DNA from 3 places in the Pseudomonas monsensis genome. Region 1 is predicted to be linked to each of the others. Evidence: riboswitches for the same ligand, from Rfam matches in the RefSeq annotation. Region 1 holds a riboswitch; each other region holds the start of a gene.

The links. A riboswitch is a leader RNA that binds a small molecule or an ion and turns the genes downstream of it on or off. The one in region 1 is predicted to bind cobalamin.
Region 2: it holds a riboswitch for cobalamin, as region 1 does, so the genes downstream of both, cobW (cobalamin biosynthesis protein CobW) here and HV782_RS16920 (TonB-dependent receptor plug domain-containing protein) in region 1, are expected to answer to the same signal.
Region 3: it holds a riboswitch for cobalamin, as region 1 does, so the genes downstream of both, cobO (cob(I)yrinic acid a,c-diamide adenosyltransferase) here and HV782_RS16920 (TonB-dependent receptor plug domain-containing protein) in region 1, are expected to answer to the same signal.

What each region holds. Positions count from the first base shown of each region.
Region 1 covers NZ_CP077087.1:3,839,353-3,842,625, reverse strand. Annotated here, with positions in the region: gene HV782_RS16920 (TonB-dependent receptor plug domain-containing protein) at 1-1,916, opposite strand, end outside; cobalamin riboswitch at 2,008-2,213, opposite strand; gene HV782_RS16915 (LysR family transcriptional regulator) at 2,258-3,148, opposite strand; gene HV782_RS16910 (zinc-binding alcohol dehydrogenase family protein) at 3,259-3,273, shown strand, end outside.
Region 2 covers NZ_CP077087.1:3,077,990-3,081,262, reverse strand. Annotated here, with positions in the region: gene cobN (cobaltochelatase subunit CobN) at 1-844, opposite strand, end outside; gene cobW (cobalamin biosynthesis protein CobW) at 848-1,921, opposite strand; cobalamin riboswitch at 2,022-2,231, opposite strand; cobalamin riboswitch at 2,904-3,125, shown strand; gene HV782_RS13410 (CbtB domain-containing protein) at 3,245-3,273, shown strand, end outside.
Region 3 covers NZ_CP077087.1:2,104,118-2,107,390, reverse strand. Annotated here, with positions in the region: gene HV782_RS09230 (cobyrinic acid a,c-diamide synthase CobB) at 1-1,010, opposite strand, end outside; gene cobO (cob(I)yrinic acid a,c-diamide adenosyltransferase) at 1,007-1,618, opposite strand; cobalamin riboswitch at 1,700-1,931, opposite strand; gene HV782_RS09220 (hypothetical protein) at 2,095-2,679, shown strand; gene HV782_RS09215 (PQQ-dependent sugar dehydrogenase) at 2,746-3,273, shown strand, end outside.

The DNA.
Region 1 (3,273 bases):
ATTTCAGAGGTGAACGGCCGGCCGAGATTATCGACATTGTTCGAACGGCTGGTGACGTAATCGCGGTCGAACAGGTTTTCCATCAGCAGGCTTACACGGTGCTGATGGGCGTGGTCGAGGTAGCGATAAGCATCGGCATCGACCACCGAATAGTTGCCGTACTGCACCTGCTTCGAACTCTTGATATCGCGTATGTAGCGGATCGCGCCCCCGGCCCCCCACATACGATTTTCCGACTCATAACCCACCCTTGAGCGGGCGAAGAACCCCGGGATGTCGTTGATGCTCACGCCGCTGCGCGACTCGGTGAGATTGCGCGTCAGGTCCGCTTGCAGGCTCCATCGCTGGGTGAGCGCCAGTTTCGCGTCGGCCTCGAAACCGCGCATGCGGATCTGCCCCTCACCGTTGACCCACTGCATGCCGTCGAGGGTGATCAGGTCGTCGATCTTGCGTTTGAACAGGCTGACGCTGGCGCTGAATTCGCGCTCGAGCAGAAAGCCCTGGTAGTCGACACCGAGTTCGGCGTTGCGGCTTTTCTCCGGCTTGAGGTTGCGGTTGCCGATCTCGTCGCCCGGCTCGTTGACGAACAACTGCTCGGCATTCGGCAGTTTGTAGGCGCTGCCGTACTGACCGCGCACGGCCCAGTTATCGTTGAGGTCGTACAGCGAGGTGAGCATGCCGACCGTGGCGCCATCGCCGCCGCTCATGGCTTCGTGACGAATGCCGAGGCTCGGGTGCCAGTCGGGCAGGGCGGCGATCTGCGGGCGCAACTGCGTGTAGATCGCGTGGGCTTCGGCCTTGTCGTTGTCGATCACCAGCACATCGTCCTGACCCTTGAACCACTGGTTGTCGGTGCCGAACACCAGCACATGACCGCCGGGCAATAGCGCCTTGCCTTCGGCCTGTACGCCCCAATCGGTGAAGCCCCAGTAGTCGTTGTGGTTGATGACCTTGGTACCGCCGCCATCCACGTTGTTGACGCGGGTGTAGCGGGTGTCCCAGTCGTTGATGTGGCCTTTGACGAAGTAGCTCACGCGCTCGTTGACGGTCTGTTCGAAGGTCGCCGTGGCGATCTGCTGCACACGGTCGTTGGTGGTGTTGTGGTTGTTCAGCGGGCGGGCGAAATCGAGGTTGGCGTCGGCGTACTGATAGAACAGTTCCAGCCGCGCGTCATCGGCGAACGATTGAATCGCCTTGCCGCCGAAGGTGGTGACTTCGTAGGCACGGTTTTTCTCGCTGACGTTCTTCATGTCGCGGTTGCGGTACGGCTGGTAACCGTCGGAGACGTTGTGGCTGGCATAGGCGAGCAAACCCAGTTCGCCGAAACCGTTGCTGAAGATGTTTTCGACCCGGACGTCTTCGGTCGTGCCGCCAAAGCTGTCCACGCCCAGATTCACTTCGCCGGCGGCTTTGCGCGATTGCGGGCTGCGGGTGACGATGTTAATCACCCCCGAGACCGCCTGGGTGCCGAACAGCAGGCTTTGCCCGCCCTTGAGCACTTCGATGCGTTCGATGGCGTTGGCCGGTAGGGTGTCCAGGTACAGGCCGCCGTACAGACGATTGTTCAGGCGCACACCGTCGAGCAGGATCAGCGTGTCGTCGTTACGGCCGCCGAGCAACGAATAGGTGCCGTAGTCGAACGGGCCGTTTTTCGGCGCCACGTACAGGCCGGGAATGAACATCTGCAGGACACGGCTGACATCGGCGCCGGGGCCGGCACGTTCGATTTGTTCGCGGGAAACCCTCTCGATTTTGCTGCCGTACTGCGCCATGTCGGCGACGGTGGTGGATTCCACTGACGGCGCGGAAACGATTTGCTGATCGAGTTGCAGTGGCGTGTCGTCGGCCAGCAGCAAAGGGCTGAGCAGGCAGCCGAACAGCAGGGTTGGTGCAGAAGTGTTGAAAGGTCGAATCATTGTCTTCTCGAAAAGGATCTTCGCAGAAGAGCATGCAGGAGAAGGCATCGCGCACAGCCAATACCGGCCCATGCCCGCCCACCGCAGGATTTTGCCAAACGCATTTCAGGCCGGTCTCCGGGCTCGCGCGTATCGAGGCTTTCACCTTCCCATGGCCGTCTGGCCACAGTGGTCTGTCGAAAGCATCACGCGCCTACCGTTGCGGGGGCAGCACCGGACTTGTTCGCAATGAACGTACCGGTTTCCCGTTTCACCCCAAGCACGGCGGCAGGGGGCACCTGAAACAGGCCCGCATCTGAACACTCGCAACAGCGTTCGTCAACTTCTGACGGGACTTCTGCTCACATCGGTTTCAGCGCCGCAAACTGGCTGCTCAGCCACGTATAGAGCTGTGACACGGCCGGGGTGATCTGCTTGCGATGCGGGCATACCAGGCTCAACGGCGAGGTCTCGCCGGGTTGCTCCGGCAGCAATACAAGCAGGCGACCTGACGCGATGTCGGCGCTGACATCCAGCCAGGATTTGTAGGCGATCCCTTCGCCGTCCAGCGCCCAGCGCCGCACCACGTCGGCGTCGTCGCTGAACAGCGGTCCCGAGACTTGCACGGTCTGATTGCCCAGGTTCCACTTGTCGTAGACCCGGCCAGTCTGCAAATAGAGCAGGCACTGATGATCCAGCAGTTCATCCGGGGTCTGCGGCTGGCCGTGGCGTTGCACGTATTCAGGCGAAGCGACCAGCACCCGCCGGTTCCACGGTGCCAGCGGCAGCGCTACGTAGTTGGCATCCACGTTGGCGCCATAACGAATCGCCACGTCCACCGGGTCGCGAAACAGATCGACCATCTGATCCGACAGCACCAATCGCAAGGTCAGCTCCGGGTGCTGGCGGCGGAACTGCGTCAGCCACGGCAGCAGGATATTGCGTCCCAGATCCGACGGCGCAGTGACTTGCAACACGCCGCGCAGGGTGGCGTTTTCCCCCCGCAAATTGTCCTCGCCCTGCTTGAGGGCTTCGAGCACCGCGTGGGCGGTGGGCAAGTACTGCTCGCCTTCGGCGGTCAGGCGCAGGCTGCGGGTGGTGCGGGCGAACAGGCGCACATCCAGTTCGCGTTCCAGCCGCTTGATCGCGGCAGCGACCTGGCCGGGCAGTAAATCAGCCTCCAGCGCAGCAGCGGTAAAACTGCCCAGCGCGGCGCTGCGGGTGAATAAACCGAGATCGTCGATGCGGATCATTTTCACGCCTGCAGTGAAAGTGTTGGCGCATTCTGCCGGTTTTTCTTTGCCCGAGGGAAGCCGAAGATGGCGGCCAGTGACTGCCACAGCCCTTCAGAATCAGAGATCCCATGAAAGCCATCACC
Region 2 (3,273 bases), 760 kb from region 1:
GAAACGGCCGCAGGTGCGGGGCTTCCGGGCTGGACTGGGCGAAACCGGTGGTATTGAGAATGACCCCTGCCTCGACTTCATCCAGCCAATCCTCGACCACGCTCAGGCAGCCCGGCTCTTTCAGACTGGCGACGGCGATCGGCAGCGGATTGAGCCCCGCCGCCTGCAAGCGCTGGCAGAACACGTCGATGAACGCGGTATTGGCCGCCTGCAAATGCGAGCGATAAAACAACACCGCCGCCACCGGGCATTCCGCCAGCCAGTCGGCTTGCCAGTCAGCCAGTGCGGCGCTGGTTTTGTCCGGGTGATAAATCGCCGTACGCGGCAAGGCTTGCGGCTCGCCCCACAGGTAATCACGGGCGAGCCAGCGGTTGGCCAGGCAATGAAAGAAATCCAGTGCATTGCCCAGGCCACCCTGACGCAGGAACTGCCAGAGGCGGTCGCGATCTTCGGCGGGCACGGTGCTCAGGTCACTGAGCTCCGGGTCGGGGCGATCATCGCCCGGTACCAGAATCACCTGCACGCCGCGCTCCGACAGCTCGACCAGCCGCTCGACGCCGTAGCGCCAATAAGCGATGCCGCCGTGCAGCGAGATCAAAATCACCTTGGCGTGGCGTAACACCTCGTCGACGTACAGATCGACCGACGCGTGATTCTGCACCTGCATCGGGTTGGCCAGACGCAGGCTCGGGTAATCCTCGGGCAACTGCTGCGCGGCTTCGGCGAGCAGCGCCAGGCTGGAATCGCCGCTGCACAGGATCACCAGCTCGGCGGGGGTTTGGCCAAGGTCGGCGATATTGTCATCCGACACGAAACCGCCGGGCTGGGTCCTGAGCAGGTGCATGGTTTAAACGCTGAGCGCGGCGCGCAGTTGCGCTTCGAGTTGTGCGGCGTCGAGTTCCTGACCGATCAGCACCAGACGGGTGACGCGCGCTTCATCGGCGCCCCACTGACGGTCGAAATGCTTGTCGAAACGCGTGCCCACGCCTTGAATCAGCAGGCGCATTGGCTTATTCGGAATGGCGGCGAAACCTTTGACACGCAGGATGCCGTGCTTGACCACCAGTTGCGTCAGTGCGTCGAGCAGCAGGCTTTCGTCGGCTTGCGGCAGTTCGATGGAGATCGAATCGAAGGCGTCGTGATCATGGTCATCGTGGTCGTCATCGCCTTCACCATGGTGGTGATCATGATGGCTGTGGCGGCTGTCGATGTGTTCTTCGGAACCGGCGCCGAGGCCGATCAGCACGTCCAGCGGCAGACGACCGTTGCTCGCTTCGATGATTTTCACCGCCGGCGGCAGTTCTTCGGCGACTTCAGCGCGTACACGCGCCAGATCTTCAGGGCTGGTCTGGTCGGCTTTGTTCAGAATGACGAGGTCAGCGCTGGCCAGTTGATCGGCGAACAGTTCGTGCAGCGGCGATTCATGATCGAGGTTCGGATCGAGTTTGCGCTGGGCATCGACTTGATCCGGGAACGCAGCGAAAGTGCCGGCGGCCACGGCCGGGCTGTCGACCACGGTGATCACCGCATCAACAGTGCAGGCGCTGCGGATTTCCGGCCACTGGAAAGCCTGCACCAGCGGTTTTGGCAGGGCCAGCCCGGAAGTTTCGATGAGGATATGGTCGAGATCGCCGCGACGGGCCACCAGTTCGCGCATCACCGGGAAGAACTCTTCCTGAACGGTGCAGCACAGGCAGCCATTGGCCAGTTCGTAGACCCGGCCGGTGGCTTCTTCTTCGGTGCAACCGATGGTGCATTGCTTGAGGATTTCGCCGTCGATGCCCAACTCGCCAAACTCGTTGACGATCACCGCGATACGACGGCCCTGGGCGTTGTCGAGCATATGCCGCAGCAGCGTGGTTTTGCCCGAACCGAGGAAGCCGGTAACGATGGTGACGGGGAGTTTGGCCAGTGTTTTCATCGGTATGCCCTTTGGCAAAGCGGCGGGCATACGGGACGAGAACCGGCAACGCGCATGCGCGCCGGAAGCGTTCGCCACCGGATCACCCCGCCCGGTTGTAGTGAGAATCTGTGACGAGGCAGGTCTCCTGGCTGACGGCGTTCAGGCTTGGCCTGGCATTCGCTGCGCCTTCCCGCTGGCTCTTTGATCGAGCTGGCAGTGGCGTGGCAGCGAACTTCACCGTTCACAGTTGCGGGGGCAGCCGCGGCTTTGACCGCGTTCCCTTCTTAGCTTCGGCATGTGCCGAAGAACCTCGAAAGCGCAAGGCTACGCATGGTGTGGGGATGGGTCAATGTTTGGATTGGGGGCGTATCCGTTTCTGCGGGTGTTGCTGATTAGGGTTCCGCCCTTACGGCGGGTCACTTTTTCCAGACGCCGAAAAAGTAACCAAAAAGGCTTTACCCTGACGTTCGGCCCTCGCCTAGGCTCGGGTCCCTTCGCTCCGGGATCTATCCGGGGGGCATCGCCTCCGGTTTGCTTCGCTGCACCTCCTCTCGATGTGTTTGGCTGCGCCAAACGGTCGCTACGCTCCCACCCCCGGCTAAATCCCTCCACTCAGCCTGCCGACGGGCGCTGAGATCAAAAGCGGTACTCGAGCTAACGCTCATTGTGTTGAGTGGTGAGAAGCAAGGGCTGTGGGCTGTGGGCTGCCTTTGTTTTTTTGTGGGAACTGGCTTGCCAGCGATGACGGCCAGCCAGCCGACCAATCCCTAACAGAATGCACTCAACCCCTGTGGGAGCTGGCTTGCCAGCGATAGCGGCCTGAAAGCCGACCAGGCTCTTGCAGACTGACGCCGGGGGCAGCCTTTTTGGTTATTTTTCGCTGGGCCGGCATTCCGGCGTCTGGAAAAAGTGACCCACCGTAAGGGCGGGAGCCCAATCAACAACACCCGCAGCAACGGTTATGCCCATTCAATTGACTAAATTCCCCCCCACATGCTCTCCTACACAACTTGTTACGGGTGCCCTTCACAGGGTGAAACGGGAAACCGGTGAATCATGTGCTTTACTCAAAGCCATGTCAGTCCGGTGCTGCCCCCGCAACGGTAAGCGAGCGAAGCGTCAGATCCACTGTGTCCCTGCGGCATGGGAAGGTGACGCTTGCAGGTCGGCCTGACGCCAACCCCTCGTGAGCCCGGAGACCGGCCCGCAACACACAGCGCGCATTTGCGTCGCTGAACCTGACAACCCGCGGTGGGCGGGCGCTGTTCGAACCTCTGCGTGCCTGACTCGCAGGGTTTTCATGCGCTCTATTCACCCGCTGACACTCCAGAGGGAAGCGCCATGTCGATCATCAGCAGCACCGCCAGCAA
Region 3 (3,273 bases), 1.7 Mb from region 1:
CCTTCGACATCGGTCAACGAATCAAGCAGATAGAGCATGCCGCCACATTCGGCGAGCAACGGCTTGCCGGCCGCATGGTGCGCGCGTATCGCGTCGAGCATTGCGGTGTTTTGCGACAGCGCCGCGTGGTGCAGTTCCGGGTAACCGCCAGGCAGATACAGGCTGTCGGCCTCGGGCAATTGCGTGTCGCGGATCGGCGAGAAGAACCTCAACTCGGCGCCCATCGCCCGCAACAGGTCGAGGCTGGCGCCGTAGATAAAGGCAAAGGCTTCGTCGCGGGCGACGGCAATGCGCACGCCTTCGAGCAATGGTTCGGCAGTGATGACTTCAGGCGCGGCAAATTCCACGGCCGGTGGCAGCGCTACCTCGCAACTGCTGGCCAATGCTTCGGCGGCCGCGTCGAGACGCAGATCCAGGTCATTGAGCTCACTGGCCTGCACCAGACCGAGGTGCCGGCTCGGCAACTCGATTCCGGTTTCGCGGGACAATGCACCGTACCAGCGCAGGCCTTCCGTGAGGCTGCCTTCGAGCAATTGCGCGTGACGCAAGGTGCCGACGCGGTTGGCCAGCACGCCGGCGAACGGTAGATCCGGTTGATACTTCGCCAGGCCCAGCGCCAACGCACCGAAAGTCTGCGCCATCGCGGTGCCGTCGATCACGCCAAGTACCGGCACGCCAAAATGCCGCGCCAGATCGGCGCTTGATGGCGTGCCGTCGAACAGGCCCATCACACCTTCGATCAGGATCAGATCGGCCTCGGCGGCCGCTTCCCACAGCAAACGCCGACTGTCCTGCTCGCCGACCATCCACATGTCCAGTTGATACACCGGCGCACCACTGGCGCGCTCGAGAATCATCGGATCGAGAAAGTCCGGGCCGCATTTGAAGACGCGTACCTTGCGCCCCTGATTGCGATGCAAACGCGCCAGCGCAGCGGTGACGGTAGTCTTGCCCTGACCGGAGGCCGGCGCGGCGATCAACACCGCCGGGCAGTGACGTGGCTGATTCAAAGTTCGACGCCTTTCTGCGCTTTGATGCCGGCCTGGAAGGCATGTTTGAGCATGCCCATTTCGGTGACGGTGTCACCCATCTCGATCATTTCCGGCTTGGCTGCGCGACCGGTGACGACCACGTGCTGCATCGGCGGACGCGCCTGCAAGTCGCTGAGTACCCGATCGAGGTCAAGGTAGCCGTGCTTGAGGGCGATGTTCAATTCATCCAGCACCACCAGGCCGATCGACGGATCGCGCAACAGTTCGCGGGACACTTCCCACGCCGCTTCGGCGGCGGCGATATCGCGCTGACGATCCTGGGTTTCCCAGGTGAAGCCCTCGCCCATCACATGAAAGCGCACTTGCTCCGGGAAGCGGCGGAAAAACAGTTCCTCGCCGGTGCTGTTACGGCCCTTGATGAACTGCACCACGCCGCACTGCATGCCGTGGCCCATCGCGCGGGCAAGCATGCCGAACGCCGAACTGCTTTTGCCTTTGCCGTTGCCGGTCAGCACCAGCACCAGACCGCACTCATCGGGCGAGTTGGCGATGCGCTCGTCGATCACGGCTTTTTTGCGCTGCATGCGCGCCAGATGGCGTTCATCACGCTCGGGGGAATCAGTCATGGGGGAGCTCTCCGTTGAGGCTGAATAACGGCGGGCAGGCACAAGAATAGACGGCAAAAAGCCTGGCATCGCCCACCGTGATGCCGCTGGATGGATCAGGCCGGTCTCCGGGCTCATGAGCGGCGATGCGCCTGGCTGCGCGCCTTCCCGCTTCTGTCGAGGCAGTGGCTCAAGGCGCAGCTTTTACTCATTTACCGTTGCGGGGGCAGCGCCGGGATTGTGGTGGCTCTTCGCGCGAAGACAACCCTCACCGGCTTCCCTGTTTCACTCTGTCGACGGGGTGTCACAGAGCACCTGAAACAAGCCGCGAAGGTTAGAGGGTTGGGGGTGGAGCGTCAATTAAAGAGGGGGACATCGGTCGAATAACTGCCGTCGATCAATTATCTGACGCCAATCTTGTGCCACACTGATACAAGTGATATCAAAGAGCCATGCTTTTCTCGGAAAAGCCCATCACAACAATAAGGATGATGACGATGCAAGGCATGATCATCAGCAACCCGCGCCTGGAATTCCTGCGCCCGGTGCTTGAACGCTGGTTTGACTGTATCGACCGTTACAACGCCGTGCGCGGCGACAGCGACACGCCTTACTGGCATGACGAGAACGCTAATCTCGGATTGCTCTCGGCGGCAGCCTGGATGGCCGAGCTGGTGACCCTCGGCCAGACACCCACCCGCAAACAGAACGAGGATGGCGAGCGCAACGCCCGCGCCGATCTGTTTATCGCCGGGACTGACGACCGCGCCTTCATTCAGGCCACGCAGCGCTGGCCACGGGTCAACAACCTCAACCTGACCCAGGCCCTGCAGGACATTACCAGCGACGCCAAACGCATCAGCTACGCCAGTGATCTGCGGCTTGGCTGCCTGTTCGTCGCCCCGCAAAAGGCCCAGCACAGCGCCAGCCCTGAAGAATTGCAGGACATGGTCGACGATCTGCAAAAGGAACACACCTGCGCGGTCGCCTGGTACTTCCCTTACGCCTACCGAAAACTGCGCAGCGAAGCCGGCAACTATCACCCGGGCATCGCCGTGCTGTTCAAAGAGGCCCGTGGCTAAGCGGTTGAACCATCGGGCGCGTCAGCTCCTCTATGATTAGGAATGCATTCATAGGGAAGATCAGTAATGCGCAAAACCCGACTCGCTTTCGTCATCGCCCTCGCCGGAGGGCTCACCGCCTGCGGTGAATCCTCCAGCCTGCAAGTCTCCGACGGCACCGGCCCGTCACCGAAACTGCCCGAACCGAACAAGACCCTGATCCCGACAGTGAACATCGCTCCGGCAGTCGGCTGGCCCGCCGGCGGCAAACCAACCGCTGCGGCCGGCACCCAAGTGGCCGCGTTTGCCGAAGGCCTCGATCATCCGCGCTGGCTCTACGTACTACCCAACGGTGACGTGCTGGTAGCGGAAACCAACGCGCCGCCGAAACCGGACGACAGCAGCGGCATTCGTGGCTGGGTCATGAAAAAAGTCATGGGCAAGGCCGGTGCCGGCGTGCCGAGCCCGAACCGCATCACCCTGCTGCGCGATGCCGATCACGACGGCGTAGCGGAGACCCGCACAGTATTTTTGCAAAACCTCAACTCGCCGTTCGGCATGACACTGGTGGGCAATGACCTGTATGTCGCCGACACCGATCGCCTGCTGCGCTTT